DNA from 2 places in the Streptomyces sp. NPDC003011 genome. Region 2 is predicted to be linked to the other one. Evidence: riboswitches for the same ligand, from Rfam matches in the RefSeq annotation. Region 2 holds a riboswitch; the other holds the start of a gene.
The links. A riboswitch is a leader RNA that binds a small molecule or an ion and turns the genes downstream of it on or off. The one in region 2 is predicted to bind cobalamin.
Positions count from the first base shown of each region.

Region 1: another riboswitch for cobalamin. It lies ahead of ACWD0J_RS19370 (cobalamin biosynthesis protein); the one in region 2 lies ahead of ACWD0J_RS12405 (ribonucleoside-diphosphate reductase subunit alpha).

Region 1 is NZ_JBSFTY010000035.1:43,788-50,865, reverse strand. Features, by position in the region: gene ACWD0J_RS19380 (anion permease) at 364-1,614, shown strand; gene ACWD0J_RS19375 (hypothetical protein) at 1,658-1,879, shown strand; cobalamin riboswitch at 2,061-2,200, shown strand; gene ACWD0J_RS19370 (cobalamin biosynthesis protein) at 2,302-3,243, shown strand; gene ACWD0J_RS19365 (cobyric acid synthase) at 3,240-4,748, shown strand; gene cobN (cobaltochelatase subunit CobN) at 4,745-7,078, shown strand, end outside.
Region 2 is NZ_JBSFTY010000018.1:76,163-83,240, forward strand. Features, by position in the region: gene ACWD0J_RS12380 (carbon starvation CstA family protein) at 1-1,676, shown strand, start outside; gene ACWD0J_RS12385 (YbdD/YjiX family protein) at 1,648-1,848, shown strand; gene ACWD0J_RS12390 (DUF3311 domain-containing protein) at 1,968-2,240, shown strand; gene mctP (monocarboxylate uptake permease MctP) at 2,237-3,865, shown strand; gene ACWD0J_RS12400 (GNAT family N-acetyltransferase) at 3,941-4,447, shown strand; cobalamin riboswitch at 4,500-4,624, shown strand; gene ACWD0J_RS12405 (ribonucleoside-diphosphate reductase subunit alpha) at 4,746-7,078, shown strand, end outside.

The DNA.
Region 1 (7,078 bases), on a different contig from region 2:
GGCCACGGCCAAGTGGCGCCGCGTTCGCGCATGTGCCACGGGCTGAGCAGGACCCGGATGACCGGGTGGATCAAGGCGTTCAGCGACGAGGTGAAGCGGCACACCGGCCGCCGCCCGGTGACGGCGGCAGCCCGCCGGGTGACCAACATCTCTTCGACGGGTCTTTGAACCGGCTGAGGGAGTTCGCCGACGGCGGGTGGCCAAGGGGTGCCCGGGCCGCACGGGGCCCACGGAGCCGGCCGAAGCGCGGCGGTGCGAGAACCGCAGCATCCGGACACCGTGCGGCCCGCCTCAGTTCACCTTCCGTTCACTCAGGTTGCTTACGTTCGTCCGGCCAATGACCTCGAACGATTGCCTGGGTAAATGGAAAACTTCTCGCTGATCCTCGCGATTGTGGTAGTAACCGCACTCGCGTTCGATTTCACGAACGGTTTCCACGACACCGCCAACGCGATGGCCACGACCATCTCGACCGGCGCGCTCAAGCCCAAGGTCGCGGTGGCCATGTCCGCCGTGCTCAACCTTGTGGGCGCTTTCCTCTCCGTGGAGGTCGCCAACACGATCTCCAAGGGTCTCGTGGACGAGAGCGGCATCCGTCCCGAGGTCATCTTCGCCGCCCTGGTCGGCGCGATCCTCTGGAACCTGCTGACCTGGCTGGTCGGACTCCCCTCCAGCTCCTCGCACGCCCTGATGGGCGGCCTCATCGGCGCCACCGTCGCCTCCGCGGGCTTCGGCGGGGTGCACGGCGACGTGCTCGTCACCAAGGTGCTGATCCCGGCGATCGCGGCCCCGCTGGTGGCGGGCCTGGCCGCGATGCTCGCGACGCGCCTGTCGTACAAGCTCGGCAAGAAGGCCGACGGCAAGGCGGCGGAGAAGGGCTACCGGGCGGGCCAGATCGCCTCGGCGGGCCTGGTCTCGCTCGCCCACGGCACCAACGACGCGCAGAAGACGATGGGCATCATCACCCTGGCGCTGGTCGCCGGCGGCGCCGTCGCCCCCGACTCGGACCCGCCCACCTGGGTCATCCTCTCCGCGGGCATCGCCATCGCGCTCGGCACCTACCTCGGCGGCTGGCGCATCATCCGCACCATGGGCAAGGGCCTGACCGACCTCCAGCCGCAGCAGGGCTTCGCCGCCCAGACCAGCGCGGCCACGGTCATCCTGGCCTCCTCCCACCTCGGCTTCTCCCTCTCCACCACGCACTCCGTCTCCGGCGCGGTGATGGGCGCGGGCCTCGGCCGCAAGGGCGGCGTGGTCCGCTGGTCGACGGCGACCCGGATGTTCGTGGCGTGGGGCCTGACCCTGCCCGCCGCGGCCCTGGTCGGCGCGATCGCGGAGTACGTGACCGGCTTCGGCGCCTGGGGCACGGCGCTCGTGGCGGTCTTCCTCGTCGGCTCCAGCGCCGCGATCTGGAAGGTCTCCCGCCGCGAGGTCGTCGACCACACGAACGTCTGCGACACCGAGGAGCCGGCCGGAGTGGTGACCGCGGCGATGGCCGCGGTGACCCCGCCGCCGACGGGCACGGTGACCGAGGACCTGACGGCCACGATCCCGGCCCCGGCCGTCGCGGTCGCCGCCGACCCCGCGGCCCCGCCGGCCACGACCACCGTCTGAGCCCCGCCACCCCGGCACGAACCGGTACGAAGGAAGAAGCAGCATGAAGATCGACTGGGCGGCCCTCGGCTCCGTCTTCGGTGTCAGCCTCGTGGTCACCGTGGCCCTGGTGGGCCTGTTCACCCTCGCCGTCATGGGCCTGTCGCGACAGGAACGGGCCGCGCAGCAGGGCGGTTCGGCCGCCCTCGCGGTCACGGGCGCGTACGCCTGCTTCGCGGCCTGCACCGCGGCGGTCGCGTACGGGATCTACCTGATCGTGGCCTGACACGGGCACCTGGCCGCCGGGCGGGTCCGGAACTTCGGTTCCGGGCCCGCCCGGTCGGCGTTCCGGGACCGCCGCCCGGCCCCGCGGGCGCCCTTCGGGCCGGTCCCGCGGATGCCCTGGCCACGTCGGCGATGTGGGGTTCTCCACAGTCCCCCCGCGCAGGTCAACGGCAAGTTGACGGCTCTTCCAACCCCGTGGTGGACTGCCGGGGCCATGTACGGCGGCAGAAGAGGAAGCCGGTGCGAGTCCGGCGCGGTCCCGCCACTGTCACCGGGGCAGAAAGCCCCGGGAGCCAGGAACTCTCGTCGCCGGTCTCGTCGAACCAGGGCGTGGACACCCTGAGTGAGGACATATCGCCATGCTCGGCTGCCGTTCGAGGTTCAGTAGCGTCTCCCCGTCTGTGACAGCGGTCGGCTGACCCCATGCGTGCCGATCGCGTCTACGCGTACGGCGCCGCCGCCGGGCTCCTCGGTGACCTGCTCCTCGGTGATCCTCACCGCGGGCATCCGGTCGCCGTGTTCGGGCGGGCCGCGGGCGCCGTGGAACGGGTGCTGTGGCGGGACCACCGGGGGTGGGGCGCGCTGCACGCCGTGGTGTGCGCCGGTGGCGCCGTCGCGCTCGGGGCCGCCGCCGCCCGTGCCGTACGTCCCTCCCCCGCCGCTTCCCTCGCGCTGACCGGCGCCGTCACCTGGGCCGTCGTCGGGGGGACGTCGCTGGCCAGGGAGGCGCGGAGCATCGGGCGGGCGCTGGAGGCGGGGGACGTCGAGGCCGCGCGGGCCCGGCTGCCGCACCTGTGCGGGCGGGATCCGCAGTCCCTGGACGCCGACGGGATCGCGCGGGCGGTCGTGGAGTCTGTCGCCGAGAACACCTCCGACGCCGTGGTGGGGGCGCTCGTGTGGGGGGCCGTGGCCGGTGTGCCGGGGCTGGCCGGGTTCCGGGCCGTCAACACCCTCGACGCCATGGTCGGGCACAAGTCGCCCCGGTACCGGCGGTACGGGTGGGCCTGCGCACGGCTCGACGACGTCGCCGGGTGGCCCGGAGCGCGGCTGACCGCCGTCCTCGCGGCGCTGGCCGGCCCGGATCCGCGCGGTGCCGTGCGCGCCTGGCGGGCGGACGCGGCGAACCATCCGAGCCCCAACGCCGGGCCCGTGGAGGCCTCGTTCGCGGGGGCGCTCGGCGTGCGGCTGGGCGGGACGCTGTCGTACGGCGGCCGGGTCGAGCACCGGCCGGTGCTGAACGCGCGGGGGCGGGCCGTGGTGACCGAGGACGTCGAACGGGCCGTACGGCTCTCGCGCCGCGTGGGCCTGCTCGCGCTCGGGCTCACGGTCGCCGCACGCCGCGTGGTGAAGGGGCGTGCCTCGTGAACGGTGGTCTCCTGGTCGCCGGTACCACCTCCGACGCCGGCAAGAGTGTCGTCACCGCCGGGATCTGCCGGTGGCTGGTGCGCCAAGGGGTCAAGGTCGCGCCCTTCAAGGCGCAGAACATGTCCCTCAACTCGTTCGTCACCCGGGAGGGCGCCGAGATCGGGCGGGCGCAGGCCATGCAGGCGCAGGCCTGCCGGGTCGAGCCGACCGCGCTGATGAATCCCGTGCTGCTCAAGCCGGGCGGCGAGCAGAGCAGCCAGGTGGTGCTCATGGGCAAGCCCGTGGGCGAGATGAGTGCGCGCGGCTATCACGGCGGGCGCCAGCAGCGGCTCCTCGGGACCGTGCTGGAGTGTCTGGCCGCGTTGCGGGGCACGTATGACGCGGTGATCTGTGAGGGGGCCGGCAGTCCCGCCGAGATCAATCTGCGGCGGACGGACATCGTCAACATGGGGATCGCGCGCAACGCGCGGCTGCCGGTGCTGGTGGTGGGCGACATCGACCGTGGCGGGGTCTTCGCCTCCTTCTTCGGCACCGTGGCCCTGCTGTCCCCCGAAGACCAGGAACTCGTCGCCGGGTTCCTCGTCAACAAGTTCCGCGGGGACGTCTCGCTGCTGGAACCCGGGCTGGACATGCTGCACGGGCTCACCGGGCGGCACACCTACGGCGTCCTGCCCTTCCGGCACGGGCTCGGGATCGACGAGGAGGACGGGCTGCGGGTCTCCCTGCGCGGGACGGTCCGGGAGTCGAACGTCGCGCCGCCCGTCGGCGAGGACGTGCTGCGGGTCGCCGTCTGCGCGGTCCCGCTGATGTCCAACTTCACGGACGTGGACGCGCTGGCCGCCGAGCCGGGCGTCGTCGTGCGGTTCGTGGACCGGCCGGAGGAACTGGCCGACGCCGACCTCGTGGTGATCCCGGGGACCCGCGGGACCGTCCGGGCGCTGGAGTGGCTGCGGGAGCGGGGACTCGCAAAGGCGCTGCGGCGCAGGGCCGCCGAGGGGCGGCCGATCCTCGGGCTCTGCGGCGGTTTCCAGGTGCTCGGCGAGCACATCGAGGACGACGTCGAGAGCCGGCGCGGACACGTCGGCGGACTCGGCGTCCTGCCCGTCCGGGTCCGGTTCGCCCGCGAGAAGACCCTCACCCGGCCGGTCGGCGAGGCCCTCGGCGAACACGTCGAGGGGTACGAGATCCACCACGGGATCGCCGAGGTGACGGGCGGGGAGCCCTTCCTGGACGGCTGCCGGGTCGGGCAGACCTGGGGCACGCACTGGCACGGCTCGCTGGAGTCGGACGGTTTCCGGCGGGCGTTCCTGCGCGAGGTGGCGGCCGCCGCGGGCCGCCGTTTCGTGCCGGCCGCCGACACCTCGTTCGCCGCGCTGCGCGAGGAGCAGCTCGACCGGCTCGGCGACCTGATCGAACAGCACGCGGACACCGACGCGCTGTGGCGGCTCATCGAGTCCGGCGCGCCGCAAGGACTGCCTTTCATCCCACCGGGAGCGCCCGCATGAGCACAGTGTTGTTGTTGTCCACCGCCGACACGGACCTGCTGGCGGCCCGGGCCGCTTCCGGCGCCTCGTACCGGATCGGCAACCCGACCCGCGTCGACGTCACGGAGGAACTTCCGGGGCTGGTCGACGGCGCGGACATCGCCGTCGTACGGCTGCTCGGCGGCAAGCGGGCCTGGGAGGACGGGCTCGCCGCGCTGCGGGCCTCGGGCATCCCCACCGTCCTCCTCGGCGGGGAGACCGTGCCCGACGCGGAGCTGATGGCCGAGTCGTCGGTGCCCGCCGGCGTCGTGGCGGAGGCGCTCAGGTACCTCGTCGAGGGCGGCCCCGCCAACCTCACCGAGCTGGCGCGCTTCCTGTCCGACACCGTGCTGCTGACCGGTGAGGGGTTCGACGAGCCGCACAAGATGCCCGAGTACGGCGTCCACGGGGACCGCGCGCTCCAGGACGGCCGTCCGACCGTGGGCGTGCTCTTCTACCGCGCCCACCACCTCAGCGGCAACACCGCCTTCGTGGACACGCTGTGCGACGCGATCGAGGCGCGGGGCGCCAACGCCCTGCCCGTCTACTGCGGTTCGCTGCGCGGTGCCGACCCTGGGCTGTACGAGATCCTCGGCGAGGCCGACACCCTCATCGCCACCGTCCTCGCCTCCGGCGGCACACACGCCTCGCAGGCCTCGGCCGGCGGCGACGAGGAGGCCTGGGACATCGGGGCCCTCGCCGATCTCGACGTCCCCGTGCTCCAGGGCCTGTGCCTGACGTCCTCCAGGAAGGCCTGGGAGGAGTCCGACGCCGCCCTGTCCCCCATGGACGCGGCGATGCAGGTGGCGATCCCGGAGTTCGACGGGCGGCTGATCACCGTGCCGTTCTCCTTCAAGGAGCAGGGCCCGGACGAGGTCCCGGTGTACGTCGCCGACCCTGAGCGGGCCGCGCGGGTCGCCGGGATCGCCGTGCGGCACGCCCGGTTGCGGCACAAGCCGAACGCCGGCAAGAGGCTCGCGCTCGTCTTCACCGCCTACCCGACCAAGCACTCGCGCGTCGGCAACGCGGTCGGGCTGGACACGCCCGTCTCGGCGGTGCGGGTGCTGGACGCGCTGCGGGACGCCGGGTACGCCGTCGAGGGGCACCCCGACGACGGGGACGAGCTGATCCACCGGCTGATCAACGCCGGTGGCCACGACGTCGAATGGCTCACCGAGGAGCAGCTCGCCGCGGCGCCCGCGCGGGTGCCGCTCGCCGACTACCGGGCCTGGTTCGACCGCCTCGACGCGGGCCTGAGGGACGCCATGCTGGAGGCGTGGGGCGAGCCGCCGGGCAGCCTGTACGTGGACGGCGACGACATCGTGCTGGCCTCCCTCCAGTTCGGGAACGTCGTCGTCATGATCCAGCCGCCGCGCGGCTTCGGCGAGAACCCGATCGCGATCTACCACGACCCCGACATGCCGCCGTCGCACCACTACATGGCGGCGTACCGGTGGCTGGAGACCGCGACATCAGAGGGCGGCTTCGGGGCCGACGCGATCGTGCACATGGGCAAGCACGGCACGATGGAGTGGCTGCCGGGCAAGGGACTGGGCCTGTCCAGGGCCTGCGCGCCGGACGCCGTCCTCGGTGAACTCCCGCTCGTCTACCCCTTCATCGTCAACGACCCCGGCGAGGGCACCCAGGCCAAGCGGCGCGGGCACGCCACCGTGGTCGACCACCTGGTGCCGCCGATGGCCCGCGCCGACACCTACGGCGACCTGGCCAAGCTGGAGCAGCTGCTCGACGAGTACGCGCTCGTCTCCGACCTGGACCCGACGAAGGCACCGGCGGTGCGGGCGCAGATCTGGACGCTGGTGAAGGCGGCCGAGCTCCACCACGACCTGCACGTCGACGACCAGCCGGACGACGAGGCGTTCGACGAGTTCGTCATGCACATCGACGGCTACCTGTGCGAGATCAAGGACGTCCAGATCCGGGACGGCCTGCACATCCTCGGCGGCGGACCGGTCGGCGAGCCCCGGGTGAACCTCGTGCTGGCGGTGCTGCGCGCCTCCCAGGTGTGGGGCGGGCAGGCGAACGCCCTGCCGGGGCTGCGGGCCTCGATCGCCGCGCACTTCGGTTTGGCGGAGAAGGAGTTGCTCGCCGAGCCGGGGGCGCCGGTGAAGGTGCCGGCGGAGCTGACGGACCTCGTGCAGGGGCCCGCGCGGTCCGCCGCCGACGCGATCGACCTGCTGGAGCAGCTGTGCCGGCGGGTCGCGGAGGGGATGGAGGCCCGGGACTGGGCGGTTGCCGAGGCGGCCCCGCTGGTCCGGGAGGTCCTGGGCACCGACCTCCCCGAGGCGGTGGCC
Region 2 (7,078 bases):
AGGAGATCGGCCCGTTCGGCGGGGCGGCGGCGCTGCTCGCGGCCTTCGCCATCATGATCATCCTGCTCGGCGTGCTGGCCCTGGTCATCGTGAACGCCCTGGCCGCCTCGCCATGGGGCACCTTCTCCATCGCCATGACGATCCCCATCGCCCTGCTGATGGGCTTCTACCTGCGCGTCCTGCGCCCCGGCCGGGTCACCGAGGTCTCGCTGATCGGCGTGGCGCTGCTGCTGCTCGCACTGGTCTCCGGCCGCTGGGTCGCCGAGTCGTCGTGGGCGGACACCTTCACGCTCGCGCCGTCCACGCTGGTCATCTGGCTGGTGGCGTACGGCTTCATCGCCTCGATCCTGCCGGTGTGGATGCTGCTCGCGCCCCGCGACTACCTCTCCACCTTCATGAAGATCGGCACGATCGTCCTGCTCGCGCTCGGTGTGGTGATCGCGCTGCCGACCCTGAAGATGGACCCGGTCACCGACTTCGCCTCGCGCGGCGACGGGCCGGTCTTCGCGGGGTCCCTGTTCCCGTTCGTCTTCATCACCATCGCCTGCGGCGCGCTGTCCGGTTTCCACTCGCTCATCTCGTCCGGTACGACACCGAAGATGATCCAGAAGGAGACGCAGGTCCGGATGATCGGCTACGGCTCCATGCTGATGGAGTCGTCGGTCGCGGTGATGGCGCTGGTCGCGGCGAGCATCATCGACCCGGGCCTGTACTTCGCGATGAACGCGCCGGCCGGGGCGATCGGGACGACGGTGGAGAGCGCCTCGCAGGTGGTGACCGGCTGGGGCTACTCCATCACCCCCGGCGAGCTGGCCCAGGCGGCGGAGAACGTCGAGGAGTCCTCCCTGCTCTCCCGCACCGGCGGCGCGCCCACGCTGGCCGTCGGCGTCTCGGAGATCTTCTCCGAGGTGACGGGCGGGAGCCTGAAGGCCTTCTGGTACCACTTCGCGATCATGTTCGAGGCGCTGTTCATCCTGACCGCGCTGGACGCCGGCACCCGCGTCGGCCGGTTCATGCTCCAGGACATGCTGGGCAACGTCTACCGGCCCTTCCGGGACGTGAGCTGGAAGCCCGGCCTGGTCGCCACCAGCGCGGCCGTGTGCGCCCTGTGGGGTTACTTCCTGTGGGTCGGCGTCCACGAGCCCCTCGGCGGGATCAACCAGCTGTTCCCGATCTTCGGCATCTCCAACCAGCTGCTCGCGGCGGTCGCGCTGGCCGTCTGCACGACCCTGCTGGTGAAGTCCGGACGCCTCAAGTGGGCCTGGATCACGGGGGTTCCGCTCGCCTGGGACGCCACGGTCACGCTGACGGCGAGCTGGCAGAAGGTGTTCTCCAGCGATCCGAAGGTCGGCTTCTTCCAGCAGCGGTCCGTGTTCCAGGACGCCATCGACCGGGGCGAGGTGCTGCCGCCCGCCAAGACCATGGACGACATGCACACCGTGGTCACCAACTCCACGGTGGACGGCGTCCTGTCGGCCGTCCTCGCGCTGCTGATCGTGGTCGTGATCGCCGACGCGGCCCGGGTCTGCGTCCGGCACGTGCGCCGCCCGGCGCTGTCCACGCTGAGCGAGACGCCGTACGTCGAGTCGAAGATCGTCGCTCCGGCCGGGCTGTTCCCCACGCGCGAGGAGAAGGAGGAGGAGCGCCGTGCGGTCGGCTCTGGTACGGGCGTTTAGAGGGGTGCGCTGGTATGTGCGGGAGCTGACCGACGAGTCGGCGTACGACCGCTATGTCGCGCACGTGCGCAAGGGGCACCCGGAGGCGCGGGTGCCCTCCCGGCGCGACTTCGAGCGGATGCGCACGGACCGGCAGGAGAAGGACCCCCGACAGGGCTTCCGCTGCTGCTGACGGCCGACACAGAACCGACACATACCGGTATGCGGACGAGGGGTTCCGCTCCCGCGACACCGTGACCTAGATTGCCCTGCGCATTACACAGGTGATCACTGAGGGAACGGAGCCGCGACATGTCAGATGCGCCTGAAGTGAGGCCACCGGTGGTGACACCGGCACGTGTGGTGATCGGCCTCTGTCTCGTCGCACCGTTCGTGGCGATGCTGTGGGTGGGTTCGTACGCCAAGACCGATCCCACGTTCATCGGCATACCGTTCTTCTACTGGTACCAGATGGCCTGGGTGCTCGTCTCCACCGCGCTGACGATGATCGCGTACCAGCTGTGGCAGCGTGACCAGCGCGCCCGCGCCGCCGCCCGGTCCACGGACGGGGGTGCGTCGAAGTGAACGACGGAGTCAACGGCGTCGCGCTCGCCGTCTTCATCTTCTTCTTCCTGGCCGTCACCGTCCTGGGCTTCCTGGCCGCGCGCTGGCGCAAGGCCGAGAACGAGCACAGCCTCGACGAATGGGGCCTGGGCGGCCGGTCGTTCGGCACCTGGGTCACCTGGTTCCTGCTCGGCGGCGACCTGTACACGGCGTACACCTTCGTTGCCGTCCCGGCGGCGATCTACGCGGCGGGCGCGGCCGGCTTCTTCGCGGTGCCGTACACCATCCTGGTCTACCCGCTGATCTTCACCTTCCTGCCGCGCCTGTGGTCGGTCTCGCACAAGCACGGGTACGTGACGACCTCGGACTTCGTGCGCGGGCGCTTCGGCTCGAAGGGGCTGTCGCTGGCGGTGGCCGTCACCGGCATCCTGGCGACGATGCCGTACATCGCGCTCCAACTGGTCGGCATCCAGGCGGTGCTGGACGTGATGGGCGTCGGCGGCGGTGAGGACACCCACTGGTTCGTCAAGGACCTGCCGCTGCTGATCGCCTTCGGCGTGCTGGCGGCGTACACGTACTCGTCGGGGCTGCGGGCGCCCGCGCTGATCGCGTTCGTGAAGGACACGCTGATCTACCTCGTCATCGCGGTGGCGATCATCTACATCCCGATCAAGCTGGGCGGCTTCGACGACATCTTCGCCAAGGCGGGCGAGGCGTTCAGCCAGCCCAACCCGGCGACGGGCGCGCCGCGCGGTGCGCTGGTCCCGGCCGAGGCGGGCCAGTGGACGTACGCCACGCTGGCGCTGGGCTCCGCGCTGGCGCTCTTCATGTACCCGCACTCGATCACGGCGACGCTGTCCTCGCGCAGCCGTGAGGTGATCCGCCGCAACACCACGATCCTGCCGCTGTACTCGCTGATGCTGGGCCTGCTCGCCCTGCTGGGCTTCATGGCCATCGCGGCCGGGGTCAAGGTCTCCAACGGGCAGTTGGCGATCCCGCAGCTGTTCGAGGACATGTTCCCGGACTGGTTCGCGGGCGTGGCGTTCGCGGCGATCGGTATCGGCGCCCTCGTCCCCGCGGCCATCATGTCGATCGCGGCGGCGAACCTGTTCACCCGCAACATCTACAAGGACTTCATCAAGCCGGACGCCACGCCGGCGCAGGAGACCAAGGTCTCCAAGCTGGTCTCGCTGCTGGTGAAGGTGGGCGCGCTGGCCTTCGTCCTGACGATGGACAAGACGGTCGCGATCAACTTCCAGCTGCTCGGCGGCATCTGGATCCTGCAGACCTTCCCGGCCCTGGTCGGCGGCCTGTTCACCCGCTGGTTCCACCGCTGGGCCCTGCTCGGCGGCTGGGCGGTCGGCATGGTCTACGGCACGGCCGCCGCGTACGGCGTGGCCTCGCCGACGCAGAAGCACTTCGGCGGCTCGTCGAAGGAGATCCCCGGCATCGGTGAGATCGGCTACATCGGCCTGACGGCGTTCGTGCTGAACGTGGTGGTGACGGTGGTGCTGACCTTCGCACTGAGGGCGCTGAAGGCCCCGGACGGCATCGACGAGACCTCCCCGGCGGACTACACGGCCGACGCGGGCGACCCGGGCGTCCAGGTGGAGCTGCCGCCGGCGACGGCGGGGGCCGCACACTGAGCCGCCGTACGTGATGACGGGCCGTCGGAGAAATCCGGCGGCCCGTCGCCGTTCCCCTGATGCACACTGCCCCGCATGGACATGGTGATCCGGCGGGCGGACCCGCACGAGTACGAGCCCCTCGGCGAGCTCACCGCCCGGGCCTACCTCCAGGACGGGCTCCTCGACTTCGGGGAGGCCGACCCCTACCTCGGTGAGCTGAGGGACGTGGCCAAGCGGGCGGCCGCCGCGGACGTCCTGGTGGCCACCCGGGGCGGGCACCTCCTCGGCGGCGTCACCTTCGTCCCGTCCGGCGGCCCCATGGCCGACCTCGCCCGCGTTGGAGAGGCGGAGATACGGATGCTCGCCGTCGACCGGGCGGCCCGCGGACGCGGCGCCGGGGAGGCCCTCGTCCGTGCCTGCGTCGACCGGGCGCGGACCATGGACGGCTGCACGGGCATCGTCCTGTCGACCCAGCGCACCATGCGCGCCGCCCACCGCGTCTACGAACGCCTCGGCTTCGTCCGTACCCCGGCACGGGACTGGAACCCGGTCCCGGAGCTGGCCGACATCACCCTCCTCACCTACGAGTTGACGCTCTGAGACCGGCGCGACACAACATATGGGGGTTCTTCCCTCGCCCGGCACAAGATGTATGCTCGTGCTCGCTGTCGCCGCAGGGGAATCCGGTGTGAATCCGGAACTGTCCCGCAACGGTGTACATGCGTGCGTACGCACGCCTTGTCCAGTCCGAGGACCTGCCGACAGCGCGCCCGGCCGTACGGTCCGGGTGCCCTGACGTCCGGGCCTCGTGGAATGGGCCGGTGACGCGACGCCGCGTGCGCTCGTGCCGCCCCCTGCCCACCGCGAGGCCTCCGTGCCGAGCGAGGGAGAGCCCCACGTGACCATCGCGCCAGTCGATCCGGCCTCAGCGACCACCCCGGTGGCGCCCGACGGCCCGGGAACCGCGTTACTGCGGACCCTGGCCGAGCTGACCGCCGACCTCCCCGACGCCGACCCCGGACGGGTCGCCGCCGCCGCGCTGCGCGGCCGGTCCGCGCGGGCGGACGAGGCGGAGCTGCGCGAGCTGGCCACGGAGGCGGCGGCCGGCCTCATCTCCGAGGACCCCGCCTACTCGCGGCTGGCCGCCCGTCTGCTGACGATCGGCATCCGCGCCGAGGCGGCCTCGCAGGGCGTCACGGCCTTCACCGACTCCGTGGCCGTGGGGCACCGGGAAGGGCTCATCGCCGACCGCACGGCCGAGTTCGTACGGGTCCACGCCGCCCGGCTCGACGCGCTGATCGACCCGCACGCCGACGACCGCTTCGGCTACTTCGGCCTGCGCACCCTGCACAGCCGCTATCTCCTCCGGCACCCGACCACCCGCAAGGTCATCGAGACGCCCCAGCACTTCATGCTCCGGGTGGCGTCGGGCCTCGCCGAGGACGACACCGCCCGCGCGCTGGACGAAGTCGCCGCGCTCCACGCCCTCATGAGCCGCCTCGACTACCTCCCCTCCTCCCCCACCCTCTTCAACTCCGGCACCCGGCACCCCCAGATGTCGTCCTGCTACCTCCTCGACTCCCCGAAGGACGAGCTGGACTCCCTCTACGACCGCTACCACCAGGTGGCCCGGCTCTCGAAACACGCGGGCGGCATCGGCATCGCCTACTCCCGCGTCCGCGCCCGCGGTTCGCTGATCCGCGGCACCAACGGGCACTCCAACGGCATCGTCCCGTTCCTGAAGACCCTGGACGCCTCGGTCGCCGCCGTGAACCAGGGCGGCCGGCGCAAGGGCGCCGCGGCGGTCTACCTGGAGACCTGGCACGCCGACATCGAGGAGTTCCTGGAGCTGCGCGACAACACCGGCGAGGACGCCCGCCGTACGCACAACCTGAACCTCGCGCACTGGGTCCCGGACGAGTTCATGCGCCGGGTCGACGCCGACGCGCCGTGGTCGCTGTTCTCGCCGTCCGACGTGCCCGAGCTGGTCGACCTGTGGGGCGAGGAGTTCGACGCCGCCTACCGCGCCGCGGAGGAGGCGGGCCTCGCCCGCAAGACCCTCCCCGCCCGCGACCTGTACGGCCGCATGATGCGCACCCTCGCGCAGACCGGCAACGGCTGGATGACCTTCAAGGACGCCGCCAACCGCACCGCCAACCAGACGGCCGAGCCGGGTCACGTGGTCCACTCCTCGAACCTGTGCACGGAGATCCTGGAGGTCACGGACGACGGGGAGACGGCGGTCTGCAACCTGGGCTCGGTCAACCTCGGCGCCTTCGTCGACCGCGGGAGCGGGGACATCGACTGGGAGCGGCTGGACGCCACCGTCCGCACCGCCGTCACCTTCCTCGACCGGGTCGTCGACATCAACTACTACCCGACCGAGCAGGCGGGCCGCTCCAACGCCAGGTGGCGCCCGGTCGGCCTCGGCGTGATGGGCCTGCAGGACGTCTTCTTCCAGCTGCGCCTGCCCTTCGACGCGCCTGCGGCCAGGCGGCTGTCCACCCGGATCGCCGAGCGCGTCATGCTCGCCGCGTACGAGGCCTCCGCCGGCCTCGCCGAGCGCAACGGCCCGCTGCCGGCCTGGGAGAAGACCCGTACGGCCAGAGGGGTGCTGCACCCCGACCACTACGACACCGACCTGGCCTGGCCGGAGCGGTGGGCCGCCCTGCGGGCCCGGATCGCCGCCACCGGCCTGCGCAACTCCCTGCTGCTCGCCATCGCGCCCACCGCCACCATCGCGTCGATCGCGGGCGCGTACGAGTGCATCGAGCCGCAGGTGTCCAACCTGTTCAAACGGGAGACGCTGTCCGGCGAGTTCCTCCAGGTCAACTCGTACCTGGTGGACGATCTGAAGCGGCTCGGCGTCTGGGACGCGCGCACCCGCGAGGCCCTGCGCGAGGCGAACGGCTCGGTGCGGGCCTTCACCTGGATCCCCGAGGAGGTACGGGCGCTGTACCGCACGGCGTGGGAGATCCCGCAGCGCGGCCTGATCGACATGGCGGCGGCCCGGACGCCGTTCCTGGACCAGTCCCAGTCGCTGAACCTGTTCCTGGAGACGCCGACCATCGGCAAGCTCTCCTCGATGTACGCGTACGCCTGGAAGTCGGGGCTGAAGACGACGTACTACCTGCGCTCGCGCCCGGCGACCCGCATCGCCCGCGCCGCGCAGGCCACCGCCCCCGCGCGGGTGCCGGCCCCCGAAGAGGCCGTCGCCTGCTTCCTGGAGAA